DNA from 2 places in the Nocardioides marmotae genome. Region 2 is predicted to be linked to the other one. Evidence: predicted binding sites of a transcription regulator. Region 2 holds the regulator's gene; the other holds the start of a gene.

Region 1 (14,842 bases), 590 kb from region 2:
CGGATCGCACCCTAGGCGCGGCCGCCGACATCGGACAAGGACCAGGTCAGGCGCGCACCCGCGGGCCCAGCGAGGGCCGGTGGTCGTGGTGCATCGCGTGCCGCTCGCGGGTGGCCGCGACCAGGCCCGGGTCGAGGTCGGCGACGGCCAGCCCCTCCTCCTCGTCGAGCCGGTCGAGCGGGCGGCCCTCGGGGTCGTAGACCGCCGAGCCGCCGCAGAACGCGCTGGCCCCGCAGCGGCCGGTGAGGCCGGAGAAGACGACGTAGAAGGAGTTCTCCACCGCCCGCGCGGCGTAGTAGAGGTCGCGGCGGTGCTCCCCGCCGGGGACGTACGCCGCGGAGCTGAGGTAGCCCAGCGCGCCGTCGGCCGCGGCGGCCCGGGCGTGCTCGGGGAAGCAGCCGTCGTAGCAGATGCTCAGGCCGAGCTCGACGCCCTCGACGGTGATCGAGCAGCCGTGGTCGCCGGCGGTGAACCACGGCCGCTCGCCGGGGTCGAGGTGCTGCTTGTCGTAGGGCACGGCCACCTCGCCGTCGGGCCGGACCACGACCGAGGACAGGGTGCGCCGGTCCGACCGCTGGAGCGCGGTGCCGGCGACCACCACGAGGCCGGCCTCGCGGGACGCCTCGCGCAGCGGGTCGAGCTCCGCGCCGGCCAGCCGCGCGGGCGTCGGCAGCTCGCCGTCGAACGCCGCGGCGTCGTACCCGGTCAGGAACGCCTCGGGCAGCACCAGCAGGCGCACGCCCCGGTCGCCGGCCTCGCGGGCCAGCCGCGCCGCGGTGGCGACGTTGGCCAGGAGGTCCCCGGCGACCGCGGCGGCCTGGCCGGCGGCGACGCGGAGGACGCTCACGCGCGTGCGGCCGCGACGGCCTCGGCGAGGCCGCGGGCGGCGAGCCGGTCGGCGCGCTCGTTGCCCTCGTCGCCGCTGTGGCCCTTGACCCAGTGCCACTCGACGTCGTGCTCGGCGCAGGCGGCGACGAGCCGCCGCCACAGGTCGGCGTTCTTGACCGGCTCCTTGGCCTTGGTCAGCCAACCGTTGCGCTGCCAGCCGAGCACCCAGGAGGTGATGCCGTTGCGGACGTAGGTGCTGTCGGTGTAGAGGTGCACGACCGAGCGTCGCCGCAGCGCCTCCAGCGCCTCGATCGGCGCGGTCAGCTCCATCCGGTTGTTGGTGGTGGGCTCGGCGAGGCCGCCGCACAGCTCCAGCTCGTGGCTGCCCTGCCGCAGCAGCGCACCCCACCCGCCGGGGCCCGGGTTGGGCACGCAGGCGCCGTCGGTGTGGATGGTGACGGGGCGCTCGTCGACCTCGCTCACTCGATCACGAGCTCGACGCGCTGGAACTCCTTGACCTCGGTGTAGCCCGTGGTGGCCATGGAGCGCTTGAGCGCGCCGATGAGGTTCATCGTCCCGTCGGCGACGCGGGAGGGGCCGAAGAGGATCTCCTCGAGCGTGCCGACGGTCTCGAACTGCATCCGCTGGCCGCGCGGCAGGTCGGGGTGGTGGGCCTCGGTGCCCCAGTGGAAGCCGTGGCCCGGAGCGTCGGTCGCGCGGGCGAACGGCGAGCCGACCATGACCGCGTCGGCGCCGCAGGCGATCGCCTTGGCGAGGTCCCCGGAGTGGCCGATCGAGCCGTCGGCGATGACGTGGACGTAGCGGCCGCCGGACTCGTCGAGGTAGTCGCGGCGGGCCGCGGCCACGTCGGCGACCGCCGAGGCCATCGGCACCGCGACGCCGAGCACGGTGCGGGTGGTGTGCGCCGCGCCGCCGCCGAAGCCGACGAGCACGCCGGCCGCGCCGGTGCGCATCAGGTGCAGCGCGGCCTGGTGGGTCGCGCAGCCGCCGACGATCACCGGGACGTCGAGCTCGTAGATGAACTCCTTGAGGTTCAGCGGCTCGGCCTGGGAGGAGACGTGCTCGGCCGAGACGGTGGTGCCGCGGATGACGAACATGTCGACGCCCGCGTCCACGACGGTCTTGGCGAACTCCTTGGTCCGCTGCGGCGGCAGCGAGCCCGCGACGGTCACGCCGGCCTCGCGGATCTGGCGCAGCCGCTCGGTGATCAGCTCGGCCTTCACCGGCTCGGTGTAGATCTCCTGGAGACGGCGGGTCGCGTCCTGCCCCTGCAGGCCGGCGACCTCCTCGAGCAGCGGCTCGGGGTCGTCGTACCGCGTCCAGATGCCCTCGAGGTTCAGCACGCCGAGGCCGCCGAACCGGCCGAAGGCGATGGCCGTCTCCGGCGACATCACCGAGTCCATCGGGGCGGCGAGGACGGGCAGGTCGAAGCGGTAGGCGTCGATCTGCCAGTCGGTGCTGACCTCCTCGGGGTCGCGCGTGCGCCGCGAGGGCACGATCGCCACGTCGTCGAAGGAGTACGCCCGCCGCGCGCGCTTGGCCCGTCCGATCTCGATCTCGGTCACCCTCGAACCCTACCGAGGAGACCCGGCACGTCGGGCAACCGTTCACCCGCTCCACCCGGTAGAGGTGGGCATGGACACCCTGACCGGCCTCCGGTCGACGACCTCGGGAGCAGACGTGGGCGCACCTCGCGGCGAGACGCCGGACTTCGACGCGTTCGTCGCCGCGCGCTCCACGCACCTGCTGCGCACGGCCTACCTGCTGACCCGCGACACCGCGCTCGCCGAGGACCTCCTCCAGACGGCGCTGACCAAGGCGTGGTTCTCCTGGTCGCGCATCGAGGGCAATCCCGAGCCCTACGTCCGCCGGATCCTGGTCAACACCTTCGCCTCCTGGTGGCGGCGGCGCTGGAACGGCGAGCAGCCGTGGGCCGAGCCGCCGGAGCCGGCACCGGCCGCCGGCGGGCACGCCGAGGCCGACCAGCGCCACGACCTGTGGGAGGCGATGGGCCGCCTGCCCCGCCGCCAGCGCGCGGTCGTGGTGCTGCGCTTCGTCGAGGACCTCTCCGAGGCCGAGACCGCCCGGTTGCTCGGCGTGAGCACCGGCACCGTCAAGAGCCAGACCAGCAAGGCGCTCGCGAAGCTGCGGGTCGACCCGTCCCTGGCCGCCCCGATCACCACCCCTGCGAGCAGCACGGAGGACCCGGCGTGAACACCCTCGACGACCTGCGCGAGACCCTCCACCGCCACGGCGACGCCGTCGCCGACCACGAGCGCCACGCCCGGCCCGCCGCCGTGCGAGCGCGGGTGCGGATCGCCCGCCGACGACGTACGACGACGCTGGCGACCGCGGCGGCCGTCGTGCTGCTCGCCGGGGTCGGCACGGTCACGGCCGTCGTCGCGCCGGACGGCACCGAGGGCCCCGGGCCGGCGACCGAGGTCGTCGGCGTCACCGTCGCGGAGTCGATCAGCGTGTCCGGCTTCCCCTACGCCTTGAGCACCACCGGGGTGCTCGACGACGGCGACCGGGTGCGCCTGCCGGAGACCACGGCGACCCGCGCGGTCTCGCTCGTCGCCACGGGGCTGGGCTCGGGCGCCGCCACCCTCTACGAGGCGGGCGAGGCCGTCGGCCGGGTCCGGGGCGCCGAGGCCGTCGACGTGCCGGTGCCCGTCTCGACCCTCGGCACCACCCTGCGCGTCGAGGTCGACGGCGCGCCCGCCGGCGCTCGGGTCGGGGTCGCGGTCTACGAGGGCACCGGCGCGCTCGCGGAGGGGGTCGACAACGGCCTGGCCGTGTTCCGCTCCACCGTCGGGGCGGCCTCGTTGCTGGCCGCGGACTTCGCCGAGGCCGGCGAGGCGGAGGCGTCAGTGACCTTCCGGGGCGGGCTGGCCACGGCTCGCATCGCGCGGTACTGCACGAGCGAGGAGCCCGGGCTCTGGGTCCACGTCGACCTCGACGGCGACGGACCGATCTCGGGGCAGTGCAGCGCCGAGGACTCCACGGACGCCGGCCCCTCCTGGTACTCCCTGGACGGCCCCGGGCCGGTCGGTGACCACACGGTCCGCGCCTACCTCACCCGGGGCGAGCGGGGGCCGGAGGTCCGTCCGTCCGGGGCGGAGGTCGGCGTCGCGGTCTACCGGCAGTCGGCGCCGACCGTCGAGATGGCCGGGCTGGACGTCGAGACCGTCATCGAGCACGCCGGGCGCACCTGGCGGCTCGACCCCCTCGTGCCCGGCACGGGCGACACCTTCCGCGGCGAGCACGACTGGAGCACCGTGGTCGACACCGCCGACGGGGACGCCCTGGCCGTGCTGGTCGGGGACGGCGGCCTGGTCCGGGCGACCTGGCAGGGCCGGCTCTCGCGCGGCAGCTCGGCGTCCGTCGGCAGCCGGGTAGGCCCGGCGCTCCTGGTCGGCGGTGTGCTGCTCGAGGGCGATGAGTACGACGTCCGGGTGCTCGCGCGGGGAACGGGTGCGCGGGCGGCCCTGCTGGTCTACCGGCCGTTGTAGTTGGGCGCCTCGGCGGTCATCTGCACGTCGTGCGGGTGGCTCTCCTTGAGCGAGGCCGAGGTGATCCGGACGAACTTGCCCTTCTCCTGCAGCTCGGGCACCGTCCGCGCGCCGATGTAGAACATCGACTGCGCGAGGCCGCCGACGAGCTGGTGGGCGACGGCAGACAGCGGCCCACGGTAGGCGACCTGGCCCTCGATGCCCTCGGGCACGATCAGGTCGTCGCTGGCGACCTCGGCCTGGAAGTAGCGGTCCTTGGAGTAGGACTTCTTGCCGCGGCTGCTCATCGCGCCGAGCGAGCCCATGCCGCGGTAGGCCTTGTACTGCTTGCCGTTGAGGAAGATCAGCTCGCCCGGCGACTCGTCGCAGCCGGCGAGCAGCGAGCCGATCATCACGCTGTCGGCGCCGGCGACCAGGGCCTTGGCGATGTCGCCGGACTGCTGGAGGCCGCCGTCGGCGATGACCGGCACCCCGGCCGGCTTGCACGCCAGCGAGGCCTCGTACACCGCGGTGATCTGCGGTACGCCGGTGCCGGTGACGACGCGCGTGGTGCAGATCGAGCCGGGGCCGAAGCCCACCTTGACCGCGTCCGCGCCGGCGTCGACGAACGCCTGGGCGCCGTCGCGGGTCGCGACGTTGCCGCCGATGACCTGCACGTGGCGGGTCGCGGGGTCGGTCTTGAGCCGGCGGACCATGTCGAGCAGCAGCCGGACGTGGCCGTGGGCGGTGTCGGCGACGAGGACGTCGACGCCCGCGTCGATCAGGGTGGTCGCCCGCTCCCAGGCGTCACCGAAGTAGCCGATCGCCGCCCCGACCATGAGGCCGCCCGAGGCGTCGTTGGTGGCGTTGGGGAACTGCTCGGACTTCACGAAGTCCTTGACGGTGATCAGGCCGACGAGGCGACCCTGGTCGTCGACGAGCGGCAGGCGCTCCTTCTTGTGCCGGCGCAGGAGCACGGTGGCGTCCTCGCGGCTGATGCCGGCCGGGCCGGTCACCAGGTCCTCGGTGGTCATCACCTCGTCGACCTTGGTGGTGGCCCACTCCGCGACCGGGGTGAACCGCAGGTCGCGGTTGGTGATGATGCCCAGCAGCCGGTTCTCGCTGTCGACGACCGGGAAGCCGGAGACGCGGTACTCCCCCGCCAGCCGGTCGAGCTCCTCCAGCGTCGCGTCCGGGCCGATGGTGACCGGGTTGGCGATGATGCCGGTCTGGGTCCGCTTGACCAGGTCCACCTGGTAGGCCTGGTCCTCGATCGAGAGGTTGCGGTGCAGCACGCCGAGGCCGCCCTGGCGCGCCATGGCGATCGCCATGCGCGACTCGGTGACGGTGTCCATCGCGGCGCTGACCAGCGGCACCTTGAGGCTGATCTCGCGGGTCAACCGGCTCGTCGTGTCGATGTCCGACGGCGCCAGGTCGGAGTACCCCGGCAGGAGCAGGACGTCGTCGTAGGTGAGACCGAGGGCGGCGAACTTGTCGGGGAGCTCCACGCCTCCAGCCTACCGGCGGCGCCGACGCCGTCCCGACCGGCCGGAGTGCGGGTGGACGGTGGGCGCGGGTGTCGGAGTCACCGGTTAACCGGTGACTCCTGCACTTATCGGGGCAGATCTCCCCTGAGAAGTGCAGGGGTCGCGTCAACGACGGGACGGATGGGGCTGGTGAGGCCGCGCCCGCCTGGTCCGCGGCGGTCGTGTGCCCCACGACGCGGACCGGCGCGTTCCCAGGCACACGACCCCGCAGCCGAGGCCGAGGACCAGCCGCAGGACGGGTACGCCGCGCAGGTCGGGGCCGGAGGCGGACGACGGGCGGGCAGGCCCGGTCGTGGTCGGGTCTGGCGGGCCGGAGCGAGGCACGAGCGCAGGCCTGGTAGACCGGGCCTGCCCGCCCGGCGGGAGCCGCAGGCCCCGACCACCCACCACCCGGCGTACGCCGCGGGGCGGAGGACCGTGGTCGAGGCCGCGGTCGGCTCGCCGGGTTTCGACACGCTCAGGCCTTGGTGGCCTTCGCTGCTCAACCAGCGGGGGCTCAACCAGCGACGGGGGTCAGCTGGTGAGCGGGCGAAGCTCGCGGACGGCGACGCGGACCGTCAGCACGTCGGCGGCCATCCGGATCCGGCCGCGCATGCCGGCGGCGAGCACCATCGGGAGCACCGCCTGGTTGTCCGCGCGGGTCGTCAGCACGATCTCGTCCGCGCCGAGGGTGTGCGCGAGGCGGGCGGCGTCGACGAGCAGCCGGGTGCCGATCCCCCGGCGCTGCCAGGCGGGGTCGACCCGGAGCACGACCGGCCGGGTCGAGGGGTCCTCCGCGAGCGGGTCCTGCACGGTCGCCAGCCCGACGACGACACCGTCGACCACCGCGGAGACCGACCCGCCGTCGACGACGTGCTCGGGGGTCGCGCCGCCGCCCATCCGGCGCCCGGCGGTCACCGCGATCGCCGACTCCGCCCGGGTCCGTTGCAGCACGTCGCTGACCAGGTCGGCCATCGCCGCGCCGCGGGCGTGCTCGGTGGCGGTGAACGACGCCGTGCGGCGTACCTGCACCTGCACCTCGCCGACGGTCATCTCCATGACGTCCTGCGGCGGGCCGTCCGGGTCGACCGGGTCGGCCTCGGCGTCGAAGAGCCGGGCGACGACGTCGGGGAAGGACATCGGGGAGGCCAGGATCGCCCGGGCGGCCTGGACGTAGCGGGTGGGCTGGTCGGTGAGGGCGGCCTCGGTGCAGGGCTGGACGACCACGTTGCGCCCGCCCGCGCGCTCGACGAGGTGGGCGGTGCCGGACGCGCCCCACCCCTGCGGCGTGCTGAGCACCAGCTCGTCGGTCACCGCCTCCACGCCCGGGAAGATCTGCAGTCCGAGGATGTTGACCCCCGCCCGGCCGCAGTGCTCGGCCAGCACCGCCAGCGACCCGGGGCGATCGGGCAGGGTGGTCCGCACTCTCCACAACATGCCGCCAGGGTGCGCCCGCCAGGTTGCCGGTCGGCGTCCCCTGTGTTTCGTCGGCGCTACGACCGGCCGGGACCGGCCCGTGACCGCCGGTCTGGGACCCTGGACCCGTGCTCGACCGGTGGCAGTCCCTCGCCCACCGGGTCGAGGGCGTCGTCGAGTCTCGCTGGACCGTGGCGGTCGCGGCGGCCCTCGCGTTCCTGCTCCGGCTCCCGGGGCTGACCCGTCCGGTGCGTGCCGACGAGGCCGGGTTCACCCTGGTCGCGCGCGGCTGGGACCCGCGGCCCGACAGCGTGTACGGCGACCTCTTCGTCGACCGCCACCCGCTCCTGGTCGCCGTCTTCGGCCTCAGTGACCGCATCGGCGGCGAGCACGCCATCCGCGTGGTCGGCGCCCTCGCCTGCGCGCTGACCGTGCTCGGCGCGGCCGCGGTGGCCCGCCGGGTCAGCAGCGAGCGAGCAGCGAAGTGGACCGCCGTGGCCGTCGCCGCGCTGCTGACCAACACCGTCATCGACGCGGTCGCGGTCAAGGGCGAGATCCTCGCGCTGCCCCTCCTGTTCGGCTCGATCCTGTGCGCCCTGGACGGGCTCGCCCGCCGCTCGCCGGCCCGGGCGGCGCTCGCCGGGCTGCTCGCAACGACCGCCCTCGGGATGAAGCAGAACCTCGCCGGCGGCCTGGCCTTCGGCGCCGTCCTGCTCGTGGCCGCCCTGCTCACCCGGCGCATCGACGGCCGCACCTTCAGCCGGCTCGCCGCGGCCGCGGTCGCCGGCGCCGCCGTACCCGTCCTGGCCACCGTCGCCTGGGCGGCCGCCGCGGGCGTGGACCTCGAGACGGTCTGGTACGCCGTCTACGGCTTCCGCCTCGACGCCAACACGGTCCTTGCGGAGAGCGGCTCCGCCGCTCCCGCGTCGCGCGCGGTGACCCTCGCCTTCGCCGCGCTGGCCGCGGGCATGGTCGCCGTCGTCGGCGGCTTCCTCGTCAACATCCGCCGGGAGTGGCGTGCCGACCCGGTCGTCACCGCGGCCACCCTGGCGATCGTGCTGGCCGACGGGCTGGCGCTGGTCCTCGGGGGCAGCTACTGGCGCGACTACCTCTTCGGACTGGTCCCCGCGACCGCACTGTGCGCCGCCCTGCTCGCCCGCCGGCGCACCGGCCGCGGTCGCACGATGCGCCTGGTGATCGGGCTCAGCGCGGCGTCCTCCGTGGTCTGCCTGCTCGGCTGGGTCGGCTGGAACGCGCTGGACTTCCAGGAGTTCCCCGAGGACGACACCGGCGCGGCGATCGCCGCGGCGGCCGAGCCCGGCGACACCCTGGTCGTCTTCGGCGGCCGCGCCGACCTCCAGCTGAGCAGCGGCCTGCCCACGCCGTACACGCACCTGTGGAGCCTGCCGATGCGCACCCTCGACCCCGACTACGCCGAGCTCCGCACCCTCCTCGAGGGCCCGGACGCACCGACCTGGTTCGTGGAGTGGGTGCCGTGGGGTGCCTGGGGAGCCCCTGGCGCCGAGGAGCTGTACGACGCCGTGCGGGCCCGCTACGAGCTGCACGACACCGGGTGCTGGGACCGGCCGGTCTACCTGCTGCGCGGGCTCGACCGGCCGCCGCTCGAGCCCGACTGCTGAGCCCCCACCCCCGCCTCGTGATGCCCAGCGTGCGCCGGAGCGCTCGCTCACCATCACGAGACGGGTCACGGCAGATCCGGGGCGGACCCGGAACGCCGACGGCGCCGGCCCCCCTGCTGGGGACCGGCGCCGCCGGGTGGTGCGTGAGGTGGCCCGGTCCGCGGACCGGGCCGGTCACTCAGTGACCGTGGCCGTGACCGTGGCCTGCGGCCGCGGTCTCGTCCTCCTCCTCGGGCTTGTCGACGATCAGCGTCTCGGTCGTCAGCAGCATCGCCGCGATCGAGGTGGCGTTGACCAGCGCGGAGCGGGTGACCTTGACCGGGTCGAGGACGCCCTGGGCGACCAGGTCGCCGTACTCGCCGGTCGCGGCGTTGAAGCCGTTGCCGACGCCGAGCTCGCGGACCTTGGTGGTGACGACGTAGCCGTTGTCACCGCCGTTCTCGGCGATCCAGCGCAGCGGCTCGTCGGCGGACTTGCGCACGATGCGCACGCCGGCGGCCTCGTCACCGGTCAGGCCGAGGTCGCCGTCGAGGACGGAGACCGCGTGGATGAGCGCGGAGCCACCGCCGGGGACGATGCCCTCCTCGATCGCGGCGCGCGTCGCGGAGACGGCGTCCTCGATGCGGTGCTTCTTCTCCTTCAGCTCCACCTCGGTGTGCGCGCCGACCTTGATCACGCAGACACCGCCGGCGAGCTTGGCGAGGCGCTCCTGGAGCTTCTCGCGGTCCCAGTCGGAGTCGGTGGACTCGATCTCGGCCTTGATCTGGTTGACGCGACCCTCGACCTCGGCGGGGTCACCGGCGCCGTCGACGATCGTGGTGTTGTCCTTGGTGACCACGACGCGGCGGGCCTGGCCGAGGACCTCGAGGCCCACCTGGTCGAGCTTGAGGCCGACCTCGGGGGCGACGACCTGACCACCGGTCAGGGTCGCGATGTCCTGCATCATCGCCTTGCGGCGGTCACCGAAGGCCGGGGCCTTGACCGCGACGGCGTTGAACGTGCCGCGGATCTTGTTCACGACCAGGGTCGAGAGCGCCTCGCCGTCGACGTCCTCGGCGAGGATGAACAGCGGCTTGCCGGCCTGGATGACCTTCTCCAGCAGCGGGAGCAGCTCGGCGACGGCCGAGATCTTCCCCTGGTGCAGCAGGATGTAGGGGTCGTCGATGACGGCCTCCATCCGCTCGGGGTCGGTCACGAAGTACTGGCTGATGTAGCCCTTGTCGAACTGCATGCCCTCGGTGAAGTCGAGCTCGGTGCCCATGGTGTTGGACTCCTCGACGGTGATGACACCGTCCTTGCCGACCTTGTCGAAGGCCTGCGCGAGCAGGTCACCGATGTGGCTGTCGCGCGAGGAGATCGTGGCGACCGACGCCATGTCCTCGCGGGTCTCCACCTCGCGGGCGGCGTCGCGCAGCGCGTTGCCGACGGCCTCGGCGGCGGCGTCCATGCCGCGCTTGAGCCCCATCGGGTTGGCGCCGGCGGCGACGGCGCGCAGACCCTCGTGCACCATCGCCTGGGCCAGCACCGTCGCGGTGGTCGTGCCGTCACCCGCGACGTCGTTGGTCTTGGTGGCGACCTCCTTGGTCAGCTGGGCGCCGAGGTTCTCGAAGGGGTCGTCCAGCTCGATCTCACGGGCGACGGTCACACCGTCGTTGGTGATGGTCGGGGCGCCCCACTTCTTGTCGAGGACGACGTAGCGGCCCTTGGGGCCGAGGGTGACCTTGACGGCGTTGGCGAGCGCGTCGACGCCGCGCTCGAGGGCACGGCGGGCGTTCTCATCGAACTCGAGGATCTTCGGCATGGTTCTCCTACCTGATGCTGTGGGTAATGAATCCGGGTCGTGTGCCTGCGAACGCGCGCCAGCGCGTCGTCAGGCACACGACCCGGGTGAGATCAGGAAACGATGGCGAGGACGTCGCGGCCGGAGAGGATCAGGTACTCCTCGCCGCCGTACTTGACCTCGGTGCCGCCGTACTTGCTGTAGATGACCTTGTCGCCCACGGAGATGTCCATGGGGACGCGCTCGTCGCCGTCGTCGTTGAAGCGGCCGGGGCCCACGGCCACGACCTCGCCCTCCTGGGGCTTCTCCTTGGCGGTGTCCGGGATGACCAGGCCGGAAGCCGTGGTCTGCTCCGCGTCGAGGGGCTTGACGACGATGCGGTCCTCGAGGGGCTTGATGTTGACCGACACGATGTCGACCTCCACTTTCAAACTCAGGTGTTTCAGGTGGGTGGTGCACGTCTGGTGCCTGCGGTCCGCCGCACGCCGTCGCGGGGGTCGTGCGTGGTTCGCAAGCGCTGGCACACTCACAGGGAGAGTGCCAGGACCGAAACTAGCACTCACCCGGCGCGAGTGCCAGATACCCCCGGCCTGCAAGGATCGGGCCTGTGGATCTCGACGCCTTCCGGTGGCTGCTGACCGAGCCGGGGCAGGCCCTGCTGGCCCGCGCGGGCGAGCTCGCCGGGTCCGACCCGCTCGCCGCGCAGACCGCGCTGCGGCGCGAGGCGAGCGCCGAGCACGCCGCGGCCGCGCTCACCCAGGCCCGGCTCCGGGTGCGCGCCGAGGCGAAGTTCGGCGACCTGGCCGCGCGCATGTACTTCACCGCCGACGGCCTCGAGCAGGCCACCCGCCTGGCCGTCGCCACCCACCGCGCCGCCCGCCTCCAGGCGTACGCCGCCCGCACGCTCGTCGACCTCGGCTGCGGGATCGGCGGGGACCTCGTCGCCGCCGCCCGCGCCGGGCTGACCTGCGCCGGCGTCGACCTCGACCCCGTGCGGGTCGCGGTCGCCGAGGCCAACCTCGCGGCGCTGGACCTGCCCGGGGCGGTGATGGTCGCGGACGCGACGACCGTGGACCCCTCCCCCTTCGACGTCGCCTTCGCCGATCCGGCCCGCCGCGGGGCGCGCGGGCGCACCTTCGACGTCGACGACTGGACCCCGCCGTGGTCCTTCGTGGAGCGCCTGCTGCGCCGCGACTCCTGCGTCAAGGTCGCCCCCGGCATCCCGCACGACATCGTCCCGGCCGGCGTCGAGGCCGAGTGGGTCAGCGACCACGGCGAGGTCAAGGAGGCCGCGCTGTGGTCGGGCGGGCTCGCCACGACCGCCCGGCGGGCGACGGTGATCGGCGACGGCGGGCTCGCGAGCCTCACCGACGAGGACGCCCCCGCGCTCGGGGAGGACGGCGTCGGGGTCCGGGCCGTGGGCCGCTACCTCTACGAGCCGGACGGGGCCGTCGTCCGCGCCGGCCTGGTCACCGCCGTCGCGGCCGCCGTGCAGGGCGGGCTCGTCGACGAGCACATCGCCTACGTCACCGGCGACGCGGCGTACCGCTCGCCCTTCGCGCGCGGCTACGAGGTCCTCGAGGAGCTGCCCTACCGCGAGAAGGCGCTGCGGGCGGCGCTGCGCGAGCGCGGCATCGGCACCCTGACGATCAAGAAGCGCGGCGTCGAGGTGGTCCCCGAGCAGCTGCGCAAGCGGCTCGCGCTCAGCGGCACGGAGGAGGGCACGCTCGTGCTGACCCGGGTCGCCGGCGCCGGGACCGCGCTGCTCGTGCGCCCGCTGGCCTGAGCCCAGCCCGTTCCACTCAGGCGGGGGTGGCGACGCCGTCGGTCTGTCCGCCGTCGGCGGTGCCCCGCGCGATGGCCGAGCCGGCCAGGTGCACCCGGGCGAGGGGGTGGCCGCGCAGCGGGAGCGCCAGCACCTCCCAGACGTCCTGGACGAGCGCGGCGGCGCCCCGGGCCTCCAGCACCCGGGTGAGCCACTCGCGCACCTCGACCATGATCGTCTCGTCGCCGGTCACCAGCGAGGAGGCCAGGCAGCCCAGCACGTGGTCGACGAGCTCCTCCAGCTCCGCCCACCACCGAGGCTGCATGCCGTCGACCGTCCTGGCGGGGTGGCGTGCGGCGAGCGCCCGCAGGACGTACGGCGTGATCTCGTGGCGGAACTCCCCCAGCCAGGCCGCCTCGACCTCGGCCGGCCCGGGAGGCTCCGGCGAGCGGGTGGGCAGCCGGCGGGGCAGCTGCTCGAGCAGGACGACGGCCTCCTCGAGGGAGGCGGCGTACGCCGTCGCGCCGATCGCGGTGGCCCGGGCCGGGTCGCCGCCGAACGCGGCGCCGAGGGCCACGACGGGGACGCCGGTCGCCAGGAGATGGCGCAGGACCGGCTTGAGCCGGGCCAGCGAGGAGGCCCGCGAGGCGCTGACCAGCAGCGCGCGCGGCTTGCGGCCGAGCACCTGGCGCAGCAGGTCGTCCGCGACGCCGTCCCCACCGACCAGGGTGGTGCGGTAGCCGGCCGAGGTCAGCCCCTCGGCCAGCACCAGCGCCGGCAGCTCCTCGGGCTCGACAGTGGCGACCACGACCAGCGGCCGGTCCGCGGGCGGCGAGGGCGCGAAGGAGCACAGCCAGTGCACGAGGCCCTCGTTGATCGCGGTCGCGACCTGTCGCTGCGCGGCGGTCCACTCACCGGCGAGCCAGTGGCCCGCGACCTGCTCCTGCGCCGGGACGATGACCTCGTCGATGACCTCGAGGTGGGTGCGCCCGGTGTCGCGCATCTGCTTGATGGCCGCCAGGGCGGCAGGGCGGTCGCCGTCACGCAGGGCCGTCCAGTAGTCCACCCGAGCTCGATCCACGCGCTCCTCTTGCCCGGAACCGGTGCGTCACATGCTTGGAGCGTTCCAACACCGGTCCCGGGCTCCGAGGATCGACCCGGGGGTCGTTCAGGCGCCGAGCGCCGCCTTCTCGGCACCGATGGTGGTGTCGTCGCCGTGGCCGGTGTGCACGACCGTCTCCTCGGGCAGCGCGAAGAGCTTCGCCCGGATCGAGGCCTCGAGCGTGGGCCGGTCGCTGAAGGAGCGACCGGTCGCGCCCGGACCGCCCTGGAACAGCGTGTCGCCGGTGAAGACGCAGCCGAGCTCCGGCGCTGCGAAGCAGACCGCGCCCGGCGCGTGGCCGGGCGTGTGCAGGGCCTTCAGCGTCACGCCACCGACGGTGATCTCGAAGCCGTCGGCGAGGTCGACGTCCCAGAGCCGGTCGGTGTGGGTGAGCTCCCACAGCGGCCGCTCGTCGGGGTGCAGCAGGATCGGCGCGCCCGACCCGCCGTTGACCCGCTCGCGCAGCTCCGGCGCGACCCGGCAGTGGTCGTCGTGGGCGTGGGTCAGCAGGATCGCCTTGACCGTCCGGTCGCCGACGACGTCGAGGATCGCGTCGACCGAGTGCGGGGCGTCGATGACGACGCACTCGGCGTCGTCGCCGACGACCCAGATGTTGTTGTCGACGTCGAAGGTCTCGCCGTCGAGGCTGAAGGTGCCGCTGACGACCGCGTGGTCGACGCGCACCGACCCGCCGGCGCCGGTCATCAGAAGACCACCACGCTGCGCAGCACGTTGCCGTGGTGCATCTTCTCGAAGGCGGCCTCGACGTCGTCGATGCCGATCTCCTCGGTCACGAACGCGTCGAGGTCGAGGCGGCCCTGCTGGTAGAGGTCGACCAGCATCGGGAAGTCGCGGGTCGGCAGGCAGTCGCCGTACCAGCTGGACTTCAGCGAGCCACCGCGGCCGAAGACGTCGATCAGCGGCAGCTCGGGGACCTTCATGTCCGGCGTCGGGACGCCGACCAGGACAACGGTGCCGGCCAGGTCGCGGGCGTAGAACGCCTGCTCCCAGGTCTCCGGGCGGCCCACGGCCTCGATGACGACGTCGGCGCCCTCGGCACCCTCGTACGTCGCCCCGCAGATCTCCTTGACCCGGGCGACCACGTCCTCCTTGGAGGAGTCGATCGTGTGGGTCGCGCCGAGCTTCGTCGCGCCCTCGAGCTTCTGGGCGTCGATGTCGATCGCGATGATCGGGCTGGCCCCGGCCAGCGCGGAGCCGGCGATCGCGGCGACGCCGACGCCGCCGCAGCCGATGACGGCGACGGACGTGCCGC
Region 2 (14,842 bases):
CGGCCGGATCGACAAGATCGTGGAGAACCTCGGCATCGTGAAGCCGACGTTCATGGGCGCCGCCCCCCGCATCTTCGAGAAGGCCCACGGCCGCATCGTCACGATGCAGGCCGCCGAGGGCGGGGCGAAGGAGAAGCTGTTCAAGAAGGCCTTCGAGGTCGGCATCAAGGTCGACCGGCTCAAGCGCGACGGCAAGAGCGTGCCGCTCGGCCTCAAGCTCCAGCACGGCCTGTTCGACAAGCTGGTCTTCAGCAAGGTCCGCGACCGCTTCGGCGGCCGGGTCCGCTTCTTCATCTCCGGCTCGGCGGCGCTGAACCAGGAGATCGCGGAGTGGTTCAACGCCGCGGGCATCCTCATCCTCGAGGGCTACGGCATGACCGAGAACGCCGCCGGCGCGACGGTCAACCACCCCGACGGCTACAAGATGGGCACCGTGGGCCCCGCCCTGCCGGGCGCCCAGGTCCGCATCGGCAAGGGCGACGAGGTCCAGATCAAGGGCCCGCACGTCATGGAGGGCTACCACAACCTGCCCGAGGAGACCGCCAAGGCGTTCACCGAGGACGGCTGGCTGCGCACCGGTGACAAGGGCTCGCTCGACGCCGACGGGTTCCTCACCATCACCGGTCGGATCAAGGACCTGTTCAAGACCTCCGGCGGCAAGTACATCGCCCCCTCGGCCATCGAGTCGAAGTTCAAGGCGCTGTGCCCCTACACCAGCCAGTTCATGGTCTTCGGCAACGAGCGCAACTACTGCGTCGCGCTGATCACCCTCGACCCCGACGCGATGGCGGCGTGGGCCGGGGAGAACGGCATGGCCGACAAGTCCTACTCCGAGGTCGTCGCCTCCCCGCAGGTCAAGGAGATGGTCGCCGGGTACGTCGAGCAGCTCAACGGCCGCTTGAACCGGTGGGAGACCATCAAGAAGTGGGAGATCCTCGACCACGACCTCACCATCGAGTCGGGCGAGCTGACCCCCTCGATGAAGGTCAAGCGCAACGTCGTGGAGGACAACAACAAGGCGCGGATCGACGCGCTCTACGCCTCCTGATCCACCGCTCCACCCCCAGCTCCGCCCACATCTGAAGACGGCTCCACCGCAGAGGTGGCCACCCCCGGTTGACGCGTTCGAACGCATGTTCGATACTGGGGTGTGGCCACCTCTTCGTCTGCAGCGCCCTCCGCGGGGGGTGAGATCGAGCGCCTGCGCGAGCGCATGCAGCGGATGACCGACGGCGTCGCGCGCCGGCCGCTGCCGACCCATCCCGCCCTCGGCGGCGTGGTGCAGCTGCGCACCGGGGGCAGCTACGAGGTCGACAGCGTCACCCTCGCGCTGGCCCTGATGGCCGGCCCCTCGCAGGCGGGTGAGTGGTGCGCGGTCGTGGGCGTGCCGGACTTCGGCGCGGAGGCGGCCGCCGCCGCCGGCGTCGCGCTGGGCCGCACCGTGCTGGTCCCCGAGCCCGGGGAGCAGTGGCTCGAGGTCACCGCGGCGCTCGTCGACGTCGCCCCGCTGGTCGTGCTGCGGCCGCCGCCCCGGGTGGGGGAGCACGTCGCGGAGAAGCTCGGCGCCCGGCTGCGCAAGCGCGGCGCCGTGCTGGTCTCCCTCGGCCCGTGGCCGCGCTGCGAGGTCCGGCTGACCACCTCCGAGCCCCGGTGGACCGGGGTCGGTCTCGGCCACGGCCACCTGCGCAGCCGCCGGCTGGTCGTCGAGGCGCGTCGCGGCTCGGCTCCACCGCGGCGTACGGCGCTGTGGTTCCCCGGCGAGCAGGGCGAGCCCGTGCCCGCGCCCGCCGCCCCGGTGGTCCTCCCCGGTCCCGTCGCGGTCGCGGGCTGAGATGCGCGCGCTCGTCGTGTGGTGCCCGGACTGGCCGGTGGTCGCCGCCCTGGCCGAGGAGGCGCTGCCCCCGCGGCAGCCGGCCGCGGTCTTCTCGGCCAACGTGGTGCAGGCCGTCAACGGCCCCGCCCGAGACTTCGGCGTACGCCGTGGCATGCGGCGGCGCGACGCCCAGGCGCGCTGCCCCGAGATCGCCGTCCTGCCCGCCAACCCCGACCGCGACGCGCGGGCCTTCGAGGACGTGCTCGTGGTGCTCGAGCAGCTGCGGCCCGGGGTGGCCCCGCTGCGGCCTGGCCTGGTGGCGCTCCGCTCGCCGGGCCGGTTCTACGGCGGGGAGTCCGAGGCCGCGGCGGTCGTGGCCGAGCAGCTGGTCGGCCACGGGGTCTGGGACTGCCGGGTGGGGATCGCCGATGAGCTGTTCACCGCCGAGCAGGCGGCCCGGCGCGCCGGGCCGCAGGACAGCGTCGTGGTGCCGGCGGGGGAGTCGGTGCCGTTCCTGCGCGCCCTGCCGGTCGAGGTGCTGGAGGACCCCGAGACCGTCGGCCTGCTCAAGCGGCTGGGCCTGCGCTCGCTGGGCCAGCTGGCCGACCTGGGCGCCGGTGACGTGCTGGCCCGGTTCGGTCGGCAGGTGGCCTGGGTGCACCGGGTCGTCTCGGGTCGCGGCGAGACGCTGCTCGCCGAGCGCACCGCCCCGCCCGACCTCGAGGTGCACGTCGACTTCGAGCCGCCGCTGGACTCCGCGGAGACCATCTGCTTCAGCGCCCGGCGCACCGCCGACGCCTTCGTCGAGCAGCTGGCCCGCCACGGCCTGGTCTGCACCGAGCTGCTCGTGCAGGCCGAGGCCGACGGCGTCGTGGCCTCCTCGCGGCGGTGGGTGCACCCGCGCTGGTTCGGCGCCGCGGACGTCGTCGACCGGCTGCACTGGCAGCTCCAGGGCGCGATGAACGGGATGAGCCGGGGCGGGGAGATCCGCGCCCCCGTCGGGCGGGTGCGGTTCGTGCCCGAGACCGTCGTCCCCGACTCCGTCCACGCCGACGGGCTCTGGGGCGGCACCGACGAGCGGGTCCAGCGCGGCATCGCGCGGGTCCAGGGGATGCTCGGCCACGAGGCGGTCCTCGTGCCGGTGCTCCAGGGCGGCCGCGCCCCGGCGGACCGGCAGGCGATGGTGCCCTGGGGCGAACGGCCCACCGGGCTGCGCCCGACCGGCCTGCCCTGGCCGGGCGCCCTCCCGCCCCCCGCGCCCGCCCGGGTGCTGGCCGACCCGTGGCCCGCGGCGCTCGTCGGCCCCGGCGGGCGGCCGGTCGTGGTCGACGAGCGGGGCGCGGTGCGCGGCGAGCCGGCGCGGTTCCGCCCGCACGCCGACGAGCCGTGGCAGCCGGTCGCGGCGTGGGCCGGCCCGTGGCCGGTCGAGGAGCTGTGGTGGGAGGGCACCCCGCGGCGGGTGGCCCGCTTCCAGGTGGTCGGGGTCGATGGCCGGGCCTGGCTGATGACCTACGACCAGGCCGCCGCGGAGTCGGTGTGGTGGACCGAGGCGGGCTACGACTGATGACCCGGTCGAGAGGAGGGGACTGATGGGCTGGAACAACCCCGCCATGCCGTGGGCCGAGCTCGAGCGGCGGCTCTCCGGGCGCCCCGACCTGTCCTCGGAGGCGCCGATCTCGCGGCGCAAGAGCCGGCCGAAGCAGACCGACGTCGCCGCCCCCGACGGGCCGGTGGTGCCCTACGCCGAGCTGCACTGCCACTCCGGGTTCAGCTTCCTCGACGGCGCGAGCTCGCCGGACCAGCTGGTGCTCGAGGCGATCCGGCTCGGGCTGGACTCGTTGGCGATCACCGACCACGACGGCTTCCACGGGGCGCCGCTGTTCGCCGAGACCGCCCAGGTCAACGCCGCCCCCTCGGGGCGCTCGGGCCTGCGCACGGCGTACGGCTCGGAGCTCTCCCTCGACCTCGGCCGGGCCCAGCAGGGCGTGGCCGACCCCGAGGGCACCCACCTGCTGGTGCTCGCCCGCGGGGTGGAGGGCTACCACCGGCTGGCCGCGGCGATCACCGACGCCCACCTGCGCGGCCAGGAGAAGGGGCGACCGGTCTACGACCTCGCCGAGCTCGGCGAGCGCGGGCGCGGCCACTGGCTGGTGCTGACCGGGTGCCGCAAGGGCGCGGTGCGCTCGGCGCTCGCGGCCGAGGGGCCCGCCGCGGCGGCGCGCGAGCTGCGCCGGCTCGTGGAGCTGTTCGGCCGCGACTCGGTGGCCGTCGAGCTGGTCGACCACGGCTACCCGACCGACTCGGCCACCAACGACCTGCTCTTCGCGATGGCCGCCGAGCACGGCCTGCCCGCGGTGGCCACCAACAACGTCCACCACGCCCGCCCCGGCGACCACCGGCTGGCCGCGGCGATGGCGGCGATCCGGGCCCGGCGCAGCCTGGCGGAGATGGACGGCTGGCTGCCGGCGAGCGGCGCGGCGTCCCTGCGGTCGGGGGAGGAGATGGCGCGGCGCTTCGCCCGCTACCCCGGCGCGGTGGCCCGCTCGGTGGAGCTGGCCGACCAGGTCGTCTTCGACCTGCAGAAGGCGACCCCGCGGCTGCCCAAGGACGGCATCCCCGAGGGGCACACCCCGATCAGCTGGCTCAAGGTGCTGACCTGGCGCGGCTTCGAGGAGCGCTACTACGGCACCGACCTGGAGGCCGAGGCGCGCGCGAAGATCCACCACGAGCTGGAGGTCATCGAGCGCAAGGACTTCGCCGGCTACTTCGTCATCGTCCACGACATCGTCGCCTTCGCCCGCTCCCGCGGGATCCTGTGCCAGGGCCGCGGGTCGGCCGCCAGCTCGGTGGTCTGCCACGCGCTGGGCATCACCGCGATCGACCCGGTCTTCTACAAGCTCCCCTTCGAGCGGTTCATCTCCGAGCACCGCGACGAGGAGCCCGACATCGACGTGGACTTCGACTCCGACCGCCGCGAGGAGGTCATCCAGTGGGTCTATGAGCGCTACGGCCGGCACAACGCCGCCCAGGTCGCCAACGTGATCAGCTACCGCCCCAAGATGGCGGTCCGCGACGCCGCCAAGGCGCTCGGCTTCTCCCCGGGCCAGCAGGACGCCTGGTCGAAGTCGATCTCCAGCTGGAGCCGGGTCGAGCCGGACGGAGACCCCGGCGAGACCGCGATCCCCGAGCCGGTCGTGGCGCTGGCCAACCAGCTGCTCGCGGCGCCCCGCCACCTCGGCATCCACTCCGGCGGGATGGTGCTCACCGAGCGCCCCATCGGCGAGGTCTGCCCGATCGAGCACGCCCGGATGGAGAACCGCACCGTCCTGCAGTGGGACAAGGACGGCTGCGAGTTCATGGGCCTGGTCAAGTTCGACCTGCTCGGCCTCGGGATGCTCTCCGCGCTCGACCACATGATGCGGATCGCGGCCGAGCACCTCGGCGACCACTGGGAGCTGGCGACGATCCCCAAGGAGGAGCCGGCGGTCTACGACATGCTCTGCCGCGCCGACTCCATCGGCGTCTTCCAGGTCGAGAGCCGCGCCCAGATCGGCACCCTCCCGCGGCTGCAGCCGCGCTGCTTCTACGACCTGGCCATCGAGATCGCGCTCATCCGCCCCGGGCCGATCCAGGGCGGCGCGGTCCACCCCTACGTCCGCCGCGCCACCGGGCGCGACCCGGTCGAGTACCCCCACCCCGAGCTGGTCCCGGTGCTCGAGCGGACCCTCGGCGTACCGCTGTTCCAGGAGCAGCTGATGGACATGGCCAAGACCATCGGCGACTGCACGCCCGACGAGGCCGACCTGCTGCGCCGGGCGATGGGCTCCAAGCGCGGCATCGAGCGGATCGAGAGCATCAAGCACAAGCTGTACGCCGGGATGGAGCGGCGCGGCATCGTCGGCGACGACGCCGACGCGATCTACGTCAAGATCCTCTCCTTCGCCAACTTCGGGTTCGCCGAGAGCCACGCGCTGTCCTTCGCCAAGCTCGTCTACGCCAGCTCCTGGTTCAAGCTGCACTACCCGGGCGCGTTCCTCGCCGGGCTGCTGCGCGCCCAGCCGATGGGCTTCTACTCCGCGCAGTCGCTCGTCGGCGACGCCCGGCGCCACGGCGTCACCGTGCTCAAGCCCGACCTCGAGCGCTCCCGCGCCCGGGCCGACCTCGAGCCGCTGGGCCCCGGCGCGCGCACCACCGGGATGGACTCCTGCCTGCTCGACCACCCGGGCAAGACGTTCTTCGTCCCCGGCACCCCCGACCCCACCCCGCAGCACCGGCGCGACGCGGCGTACGCCGTCCGGCTGGGGCTGGACTCGGTGCGCGGGATCGGCCCCGAGGTGGCGGCGCGGATCGTGGCCGCCCGGGCCGAGCGCCCCTTCCGCGACCAGGTCGACCTCTCGCGCCGCGCCGGCCTCGACACCCGCCAGCTCGAGGCGCTGGCGACCGCGGGGGTCTTCGACTCCAGCGGGCTGACCCGGCGCCAGGCGCTGTGGAACGCCGGCTGGACCGAGCAGGAGGACCAGCTCGAGGGGGTCCGGGCCTCGGGGGCGGCGCCGATGCTGCCCGACATGGACGAGGTCGAGGTGACGATGGCCGACCTGTGGGCCACCGGGGTCACCACCGACAGCCACCCGTTCGGCCACCTGCGCGACCAGCTGCGCCGCGCCGGGATCCGGTCGGTGGCCGACCTGGCCGCGACCGAGGCCAACCGCCGGATCAGCGTCGCGGGGCTGGTCACCCACCGCCAGCGGCCCGGCACCGCCGGCGGGGTCACCTTCCTCAACCTCGAGGACGAGACCGGCATGCTCAACGTCATCTGCACCGTCGGGGTCTGGCGGCGCCACCGCAAGGCCGCCGCCGGGTCCGCGGCGGTCGTCATCCGCGGGATGCTCGAGCGCGAGGACGGCGCCACCAACCTGGTGGCCGACAAGATCTCCTCCCTCGAGGAGCTGCACCCCGAGGCCGGCCGCGCGCTGCGGGACAAGCACCGCTCGCGCGACTTCCGCTGACGCCGCCGGCGATGTGGCCGGCCGTCTCGCCGGTGGGAGGATGGAGCGCGTGCCTTCCGTCCTGCCCGCCGGTGACCCGGTGCCCGAGGACGGCGCCCTGCCGGAGGAGTCGCTGGCGCGGCTGGGGGAGCGGCCGTTCGGGTTCTACGTGCACGTGCCGTTCTGCACGGTGCGCTGCGGCTACTGCGACTTCAACACCTACACCGCCTCCGAGCTGGCGACCACCGGCGGCGCCACCGTCTCCCGCGGGTCCTACGCGGCCGCCGCGATCGAGGAGGTACGCCGCGCGCGGCGCGTGCTCGGCGACCGCGACCTCCCCGTGGAGACCGTCTTCCTCGGCGGCGGCACCCCCACGCTGCTGAGCCCGCAGGACCTCGGCTCGGTGCTGGCCGCGATCGATGAGGAGTTCGGCCTGGTGGCCGGCGCCGAGGTGACCACCGAGGCCAACCCCGACAGCGTCGACCTGGCCTACCTCGACGGGCTCCGGGCGGCCGGCTTCACCCGCGTCTCGATCGGCATGCAGTCCGCGGTGCCGCACGTGCTCGGCGTGCTCGACCGCACCCACGACCCGCTCCGGGTCCCCGCCGCCGTGGAGTGGGCCCGCGCCGCGGGGTTCGACCAGGTCAGCCTCGACCTCATCTACGGCACGCCGGGGGAGTCCCTCGAGGACTGGGCGGTCTCCCTGGACGCCGCGCTGGCCTGCGCGCCCGACCACGTGTCGGCGTACGCGCTCATCGTCGAGGAGGGGACCGCCCTGGCCCGCCGGGTGCGGCGCGGCGAGGTGCCGATGCCCGACGACGACGACCTGGCCGACAAGTACCTCCTGGCCGACGAGCAGATGGCCGCGGCCGGGCTCGGCTGGTACGAGGTGTCGAACTGGAGCCGCGACCGGGCCTCGCGGTGCCGGCACAACGAGCTCTACTGGACCGGCGCGGACTGGTGGGGCGTCGGCCCCGGCGCGCACTCCCACGTCGGCGGGACGCGCTGGTGGAACGTCAAGCACCCCGCGGCGTACGCCGACCGGCTGGCCGCCGGGCGCAGCCCCGCCCACGCCCGCGAGGTGCTCACCGCCGAGGACCAGCGGGTCGAGCGGGTGCTGCTGGAGCTGCGGCTCGCCGACGGGCTCGACCGCGCCGTGCTCGACGAGGCCGGGAACGCAGCAGTCCCCGGCCTGGTGGACCGGGGACTGCTGGTGGTGCGGGGCGACCGGCTGGTGCTCACCCGCGAGGGCCGGCTGCTCGCCGACGCCGTGGTGCGCGACCTGCTCAGCTGACCATCCGGATGGTCAGCGGGTAGCGGTAGAGCTCGCCGTTGGCGGCCTTCACCGACCCGATGATCGTGAGGACCAGCCACAGCACGCCGACGATCGGCAACAGGATGAACCCGATCAGGACGAACATCAGCACGAACGCGACGATCCCGTAGATGAGGATCGAGAGCTGGAAGTTCAGCGACTCCACGGCCTGCGCGCGGACGTAGGCCGACTGGTTGCCCTTGACCAGCATCACCAGCAGCGGGCCGAGGAACGCCATGGCGACGAACGCGCCGATCAGCGCCGACCAGTGTGCGGCGCCGCCCCAGGTGCGCTCGTCGGGGTTCATCGGGCCGCCGCCCTGGTAGGGCTGCTGGCTGTAGGGCTGCTGGCTGTAGGGCTGCTGGTACGGCTGCTGTCCGTAGGGCTGTTGCCCGTACGGCTGCTGGCCGTACGGCTGGTTCCCGGAGGGCTGGCCCTGCGGGTCGGACGGCGGGGGGCCGTAGGGGTCGCTCACGGGTGCTCCTCGGTGACGAAGTCGATCAACTCCTCGACCCTACCGAGAAGCGCCGGCTCGCAGTCGTTGAAGGAGTGCACCTTGCCCAGGATGTGCTTCCACGCGCGGGCGATGTCGGCCTGGTCGCGGTGCGGCCAGCCCAGCTGCTGGCACACGCCCTTCTTCCACTCGATGTGGCGCGGGACGTCCGGCCAGGCCTGGAGCCCGAGGCGGTCGGGCTTGACCGCCGCCCAGATGTCGATGAACGGGTGCCCGACGATCAGCACGTGCTTGCCGACCGGCGAGCGGCGGACGGCATCGGCGATCCGGCTCTCCTTGGAACCCTTGACCAGGTGGTCGACCAGGACGCCGACGCGGCGGTTCGGGCCCGGGCGGAAGTCGCGCAGCTGCTCGCCGAGGTCGTCGACGCCGTCGAGGTACTCCACGACGACGCCCTCGATGCGCAGGTCGTCGCCCCACACCTTCTCCACGAGCTCGGCGTCGTGGCGGCCCTCGACGAAGATCCGGCTGGCCCGGGCGACCCGGGCCTTCGCGTCGTGCACCGCGATCGAGCCGGACGCGGTCCGGGTGGGCTTGGCCGGCGCGGCCTGCCGGACCGGCGCGACCAGGATGACCGGGCGGCCCTCGAGGAGGAAGCCGGCGCCGAGCGGGAAGGTGCGCCGCCGGTTGCGGCGGTCCTCCAGGGTGACGGTGTGCAGGTCGCGGTCGACGGCGACGATCTCGCCGACCCAGTCGGTGGTGACCTCCTCGACCACGGCGCCGAGGTCGGCGGGCGCCTCGACGGCACGGCCGCGCTTGGGCGCGCGCCAGTCGGTGGAGAGGACGTCGGATCCGTAGCGATCGGTCACGCCTCCGACGCTAGGCCGGGGCGCCGACGGTGCGCCGTACGCCGCGCCGGTCAGTCGTCCTGTGACGTGCTCGACCCGTCCTGCTCGTCCTGCTGGTCCTGCTGGTCCTGGTCGGCGTGCTTGCCCTCCTCGAGCAGGTCGCCGGCGGTCTCGCCGGGCTCGAGGCCCTCCGCGAGCGGGTTGTCCTCGCCTGGCTGGAGGTCGTCGGGCAGCTGGTCGTCGCCGATGCCGGTCGCGTCCTGGCCGGCGTCCTCGGGGGTGGGCTCGCTCATGGCGGGTCCGTACCCGCTTCAGATCAGCGGCAAGCGCCGCTGGCTGCCCGGCAGGTGGGCGTAGGCGCGGGCGACGGCGGTGGCCAGGTGCTCGCGCGGCCAGGGCCACTCCGCGGCGTCGAGCGCGTCGGCGAGCGGCACGCCGCGCGAGGCCAGGTCGCGGGCGGTCTCGGCGACGATGCCGATCTGGTTGCGCTGCTCCTCGACGGCCTCGCGGTCCACGACCGGCCCGTGGCCCGGGACGACGACCGAGGCGGAGGTGGTCAGCCCGAGCACGATGTCGAGGCTGAGCGGCCACTCCATCGGCCAGGAGTCCTCCCCGAACGACGGCGGGGCCGAGGACTCGACCAGGTCGCCGGCCACCAGCACGTCGGCGTCGGGCACCCGCAGGACCAGGTCGCCGGCGGTGTGCCCGCGCCCGGGGTGGACCAGCTCGAGGGCGCGGTCGCCGAGGTCGAGCACGCGGGCGGAGGAGAAGGTCTGGTCGGGCACCACCACCGTGGTCGCGAGGACGTCGTCGCGGTGCGGGTCGGCCGGGTCGGCGGCGTACCGCTCCTGGACGGCGGCGGCGCCCCGCTCGAGCTCGGCGACGGCCTCCTCGTGGGCGTGGATCGGCAGGTCGGCGCGGAGCTCGCGGAAGGCCTGGTTGCCGAAGGTGTGGTCGAAGTGCCAGTGGGTGTTGACGACGGCGACGACCTCGCCGGCGCCGAGGGCGCGTACGTCGTCGGCGAGCGCGCGCCCGGCCGCGGCCGAGCCGTGGGTGTCGACGACGACCAGCCCGCGCTCGCCCCCGACGACGGTCGTGGTCACGTCGAACCAGGGGCGGCGGGTCACCCAGACCCGGTCGGCGATCTCGGTGAAGGTCACCCGGCGAGCCTAGGCGGCTCCCCTCGCGTCGAGGTCAGCACATGCCGTGGTGCAGCTGGCGGCGCAGCAGGTCGCCGAGCTCGGCGGTCGTGCGGGCCGCCCGGGGGAAGTGCAGGACGGTGCGGTCGGCGCCGTGCGGGCCGACCCACTGCACCTCGACGCGGTCGGTGCGCAGGTCGGCGAGGCCCACGCCGACGACGTCGTCCATCGGGGCCCCGGTGGCGGTGGAGACGGCCCGGCGCAGCTCGTCCTGGTGGTGGCTGTTGGCGTGCTCGACCGAGCGCTGGAGGTAGCCGCGGTTGAGCTGGTGCTCGGGGGCGCGGAACGCCGCGACATCGACGTGCACCGGCTGCTCGGCTGGGATGCCCGCGCGGGTCGTGCGGCCCAGGGCGACGAGGTCGGGCTCGAGCGCGACGACCTCGCGGGGGTCCCCGCAGCACTCGCAGACCTCCCGACCGCGGACGACCAGCCGGCCGGCGAGGGCGAGCGTCGCCGTGCGGTCGGCGGAGCCGCGGGGGCCGAGACCGCTGTGGAGGGTGAGCAGCGCCCGCAGGCCGTCGGCGGCGGCGACGGCCAGCTCGGAGCCGAGCGGCGTCGAGAACGTCGGCTCGCCTCCGCAGTCCCGCATGCCGGTGCCGGCCGCTTCCTCGCCCTCGAGCACGCCAGGGACGCCGTCGACCGCCAGGTGGACACCCGCGGGGCAGGAGAGGATGCTGCGTGCCGCGGCCGCGAGCCGGGTCGGGTCGTGGCGGACGCTGCTGCTCGGGACGACGGTCATACGGTGCTCCCTCGGTGCGACTTAGGTGAGCCTAACCTATGCACGAGGTGGGCGCTGGGGCCAGGACCGCGTCTCGATCGCCGAGATCGCGGCACCCGCGCCGCCGCGCGCTACAGTTGGCACTCAGCCGTGACGAGTGCCAGATCGAATCCGAGATGGGGTGGAGGCGACGTGCAGGAGGACCGCAGGCTCGCCGTGCTGCGGGCCATCGTCGAGGACTACGTGGCGACCGAGGAGCCGGTGGGCTCCAAGGCCCTGGTCGAGCGGCACGCGCTGGGCGTCTCGCCCGCGACGGTGCGCAACGACATGGCCGTGCTGGAGGACGAGGGCTACATCACCCAGCCCCACACCAGCGCCGGGCGGGTCCCCACCGACAAGGGCTACCGGCTCTTCGTCGACCGGCTGAGCACGGTCAAGCCGATGTCGCCGGCCGAGAAGCGCGCGATCTCCTCCTTCCTCGACGGCGCCGTCGACCTCGACGACGTGGTCACCCGGTCGGTCCGGCTGCTCTCGCAGCTGACCCGCCAGGTCGCCGTCGTGCAGTACCCCACGCTCTCCCGCTCGACGGTGCGCCACGTCGAGCTGGTCGCGCTCGCCCCGACCAAGCTGCTGGTCGTGCTCATCCTCAGCACCGGCCGGGTCGAGCAGCGCCTCGTCGAGCTCCCCGCGGAGCTGGCCGAGGACGCGCTGGCCGATCTCCGCTCGCGGGTCAACCGGGCGGCCACCGGCGAGGTCATCGCCGACGCCGTACGACGCCTGCGCGAGGCGGTGCCCGAGGCCACCGGCCCCGGGCCGGACCAGGACGCCGGCGTCACCCGCGCGGTCGTCGAGACGCTCGCCGACGCGATGGAGGACCACCGCTCCGATGCGCGGATCGCGGTCGGCGGGGCCGCCAACCTCGCGCGCTACGGCGACTCCTTCGACTCCGCCGTACGTCCGCTGCTCGAGGCGCTCGAGGAGCACGTCGTGCTGCTCAAGCTCCTCGGCGAGGCGACCGAGGGAGGCGCGGTCACGGTGCGCATCGGCGCCGAGGGCCCCTACGAGCAGCTCGCCTCCACCAGCGTCGTCGCCACCGGGTACGGCCCGCGCGACGAGGCGCTGGCCACGTTGGGCATCGTCGGCCCCACGCGGATGGACTACCCCGGGACGATGTCGGCGGTGCGAGCCGTCGCCCGCTACGTCTCCCGGATCCTCGACGAGGGCTGACGGTGCCCTCGCCCCGACGTACCCCGCACATCCCCGATCTCCAGAAGGAACACAGGTGAGCCAGGACCTCTACGAGCTGCTCGGAGTCGACCGCGACGCGGACGACACCGCGATCAAGAAGGCCTACCGCCGGCTCGCGAGGCAGTACCACCCGGACGTCAACCCCGAGCCGGAGGCGCAGGAGCGGTTCAAGGAGGTCTCCCGCGCCTACGAGGTGCTCTCGGACCCGCAGAAGCGGGCGGCGTACGACCGGGGCGGCGACCCGTTCGGCGGGGCGGCCGGCGGCTTCGGCCAGGGCCCGGGCTTCTCCTTCACCGACATCATGGACGCCTTCTTCGGCGGCCAGCCCGGTGCGGCCGGGGGCGGCCGCGGTCCGCGACCGCGCGTGCGCCGCGGGCAGGACGCGCTGATCCGGCTGGAGGTCAGCCTCGCCGAGGCGGCGTTCGGCGTCACCCGCGAGCTCAAGGTCGACACGGCCGTGCTGTGCACGGCCTGCCACGGCGACGGCGCCGCCCCGGGCAGCCAGCCGGTGCCGTGCGAGACCTGCCGCGGCCAGGGCGAGGTCGCCCACGTGCAGCGCTCGTTCCTCGGTGAGATCCGCACGCTGCGCCCGTGCGCGGCGTGCCGCGGCTTCGGCACGATCATCCCCGAGCCGTGCCGCGAGTGCTCCGGCGACGGCCGCGTGCGCTCCCGCCGCACCCTGACTGTCAAGATCCCCGCCGGCGTCGACACCGGCACCCGCGTCCAGCTCGCCGAGCAGGGCGAGGTCGGGCCCGGCGGCGGCCCCGCGGGCGACCTCTACGTCGAGATCCAGGTCGCCGCGCACCCCGTCTTCACCCGCCACGGCAACGACCTGCACTGCACGGTCACCGTCCCGATGACCGCCGCCGCGCTCGGCACCTCGCTGACGCTGCCGACGCTCGAGGCCGACGTCGAGCAGGGCGCCGACTCCGGCGTGGAGACCGAGTTCGAGCTCGAGATCCCCGCCGGCACCCAGTCCGGCACCGAGCAGGTGCTCCGCGGCCGGGGCGTGCCCGGGCTCCGCGGCGGCCGCGGCGACCTGGTCGTCTCCGTCGCCGTCGAGACCCCGCAGCGCCTCGACCCCCGCCAGGAGGAGCTGCTGCGCGAGCTGGCCGCGATCCGCGGCGAGGAGACCCCGTCGGGGCAGGTCAAGCCCGGCTCGAAGTCGTTCTTCGGCCGGCTCCGCGACGCCTTCGACGGCCACTGATGTCGCTGCCGGTCCACCTCGTCCCGACGCTGGAGGGCGCCGGGGTCGGGTCGACCGTGACCGTCGAGGGAGACGAGGCGCACCACGCCGTCGCCGTCCGCCGGCTGCGGGTGGGGGAGAGCGTCGTCCTCACCGACGGGGCCGGCACCTCGGTCACCGCCGAGGTGACCTCGACCGGCAAGCGGGTCTTCGAGGCGTCCCTCGCCGACGTACGCCGGGTGGCGGCGCCGACGCCGGCCGTGATCGTGGTCCAGGCGCTCCCGAAGGGCGACCGCGGCGAGCTCGCCGTGGAGGTGCTCACCGAGGTGGGCGTCGCGCGCGTCGTGCCCTGGGCGGCGTCCCGCTCGGTCGCGGTCTGGAAGGGCGAGCGGGCCGCGAAGTCGCTGGCCAAGTGGCGCTCCACCGCCCGGGAGGCCGCCAAGCAGGCCCGCCGCTCGTGGTTCCCCGAGGTCTCCGATCTCGCCTCGACCGCCGACGTCGTCGCGCTGCTGGAGTCCGCGACGCTCGGCGTGGTCCTGCACGAGGAGGCGTCGCTGCCGCTGGCCGCGCTCGAGGTGCCGGTCGAGGGCCCGGTGGTCGTCGTGGTCGGGCCGGAGGGCGGCCTGACCGAGGAGGAGGTCGCGGCGTTCACCGTCGCCGGCGCCTCCTCGGTGCGGCTGGGCGCGGAGGTGCTGCGTACGTCGACCGCGGGTGTCGCCGCCGTCGCCGCGCTGCTCTCGCGGACCTCCCGCTGGGGCTGAGCGCGGCCTCCTAGTCGGAGCCCGCCGCGCCGGCTACTCGACGGTGATGGTCTTGCTGTCCTCCATCGGGCCGCCGCCCTCGCCGCCGGAGGGGTCATCGGTGCGGGCGATGAAGGTGTAGGTGCCCGGCGCCAGGTCGGAGACGTCGACCTCGCTGGCCCACGGGTAGAGCTTGTCCATCCAGCCCTCGGCGGTCGCGTAGCCGTCGAGCACGACCTTCCCGCCGCTGTCGCGCACCTGCCACGGCACGTTCGCCTCGAAGGAGGAGGCGACGCCGCCGGCGGTGAAGGTGCCCGAGACGGTCGCGCCCTCCTC

Evidence for each region. The regulator HrcA, encoded in region 2, represses chaperone genes, less so after heat shock. The targets are predictions, from matches to a motif close to TTGGCACTCGNNNNNNNCGAGTGCCAA.
Region 1: the regulator HrcA is predicted to act here: its motif matches at 11,255-11,281, upstream of groES (co-chaperone GroES).

Annotation. Positions count from the first base shown of each region.
Region 1 covers NZ_CP053660.1:3,613,865-3,628,706, forward strand. The annotation lists gene HPC71_RS17095 (carbon-nitrogen hydrolase family protein) at 47-847, opposite strand; gene rnhA (ribonuclease HI) at 844-1,311, opposite strand; gene HPC71_RS17105 (GuaB3 family IMP dehydrogenase-related protein) at 1,308-2,414, opposite strand; gene HPC71_RS17110 (SigE family RNA polymerase sigma factor) at 2,485-3,063, shown strand; gene HPC71_RS17115 (hypothetical protein) at 3,060-4,361, shown strand; gene guaB (IMP dehydrogenase) at 4,346-5,848, opposite strand; gene HPC71_RS17125 (GNAT family N-acetyltransferase) at 6,401-7,291, opposite strand; gene HPC71_RS17130 (glycosyltransferase family 39 protein) at 7,411-8,922, shown strand; gene groL (chaperonin GroEL) at 9,101-10,723, opposite strand; gene groES (co-chaperone GroES) at 10,816-11,112, opposite strand; gene HPC71_RS17145 (class I SAM-dependent methyltransferase) at 11,310-12,488, shown strand; gene HPC71_RS17150 (cobalamin B12-binding domain-containing protein) at 12,505-13,548, opposite strand; gene HPC71_RS17155 (MBL fold metallo-hydrolase) at 13,636-14,274, opposite strand; gene HPC71_RS17160 (S-(hydroxymethyl)mycothiol dehydrogenase) at 14,274-14,842, opposite strand, start outside.
Region 2 covers NZ_CP053660.1:3,026,577-3,041,418, reverse strand. The annotation lists gene HPC71_RS14510 (AMP-dependent synthetase/ligase) at 1-1,048, shown strand, start outside; gene imuA' (DnaE2-dependent mutagenesis accessory factor ImuA') at 1,223-1,831, shown strand; gene HPC71_RS14500 (DNA polymerase Y family protein) at 1,833-3,377, shown strand; gene HPC71_RS14495 (error-prone DNA polymerase) at 3,403-6,819, shown strand; gene hemW (radical SAM family heme chaperone HemW) at 6,869-8,092, shown strand; gene HPC71_RS14485 (DUF4870 domain-containing protein) at 8,085-8,588, opposite strand; gene HPC71_RS14480 (DUF3097 domain-containing protein) at 8,585-9,436, opposite strand; gene HPC71_RS14475 (hypothetical protein) at 9,487-9,708, opposite strand; gene HPC71_RS14470 (MBL fold metallo-hydrolase) at 9,727-10,575, opposite strand; gene HPC71_RS14465 (hypothetical protein) at 10,610-11,353, opposite strand; gene hrcA (heat-inducible transcriptional repressor HrcA) at 11,525-12,559, shown strand; gene dnaJ (molecular chaperone DnaJ) at 12,615-13,787, shown strand; gene HPC71_RS14450 (16S rRNA (uracil(1498)-N(3))-methyltransferase) at 13,787-14,527, shown strand; gene HPC71_RS14445 (Gmad2 immunoglobulin-like domain-containing protein) at 14,561-14,842, opposite strand, start outside.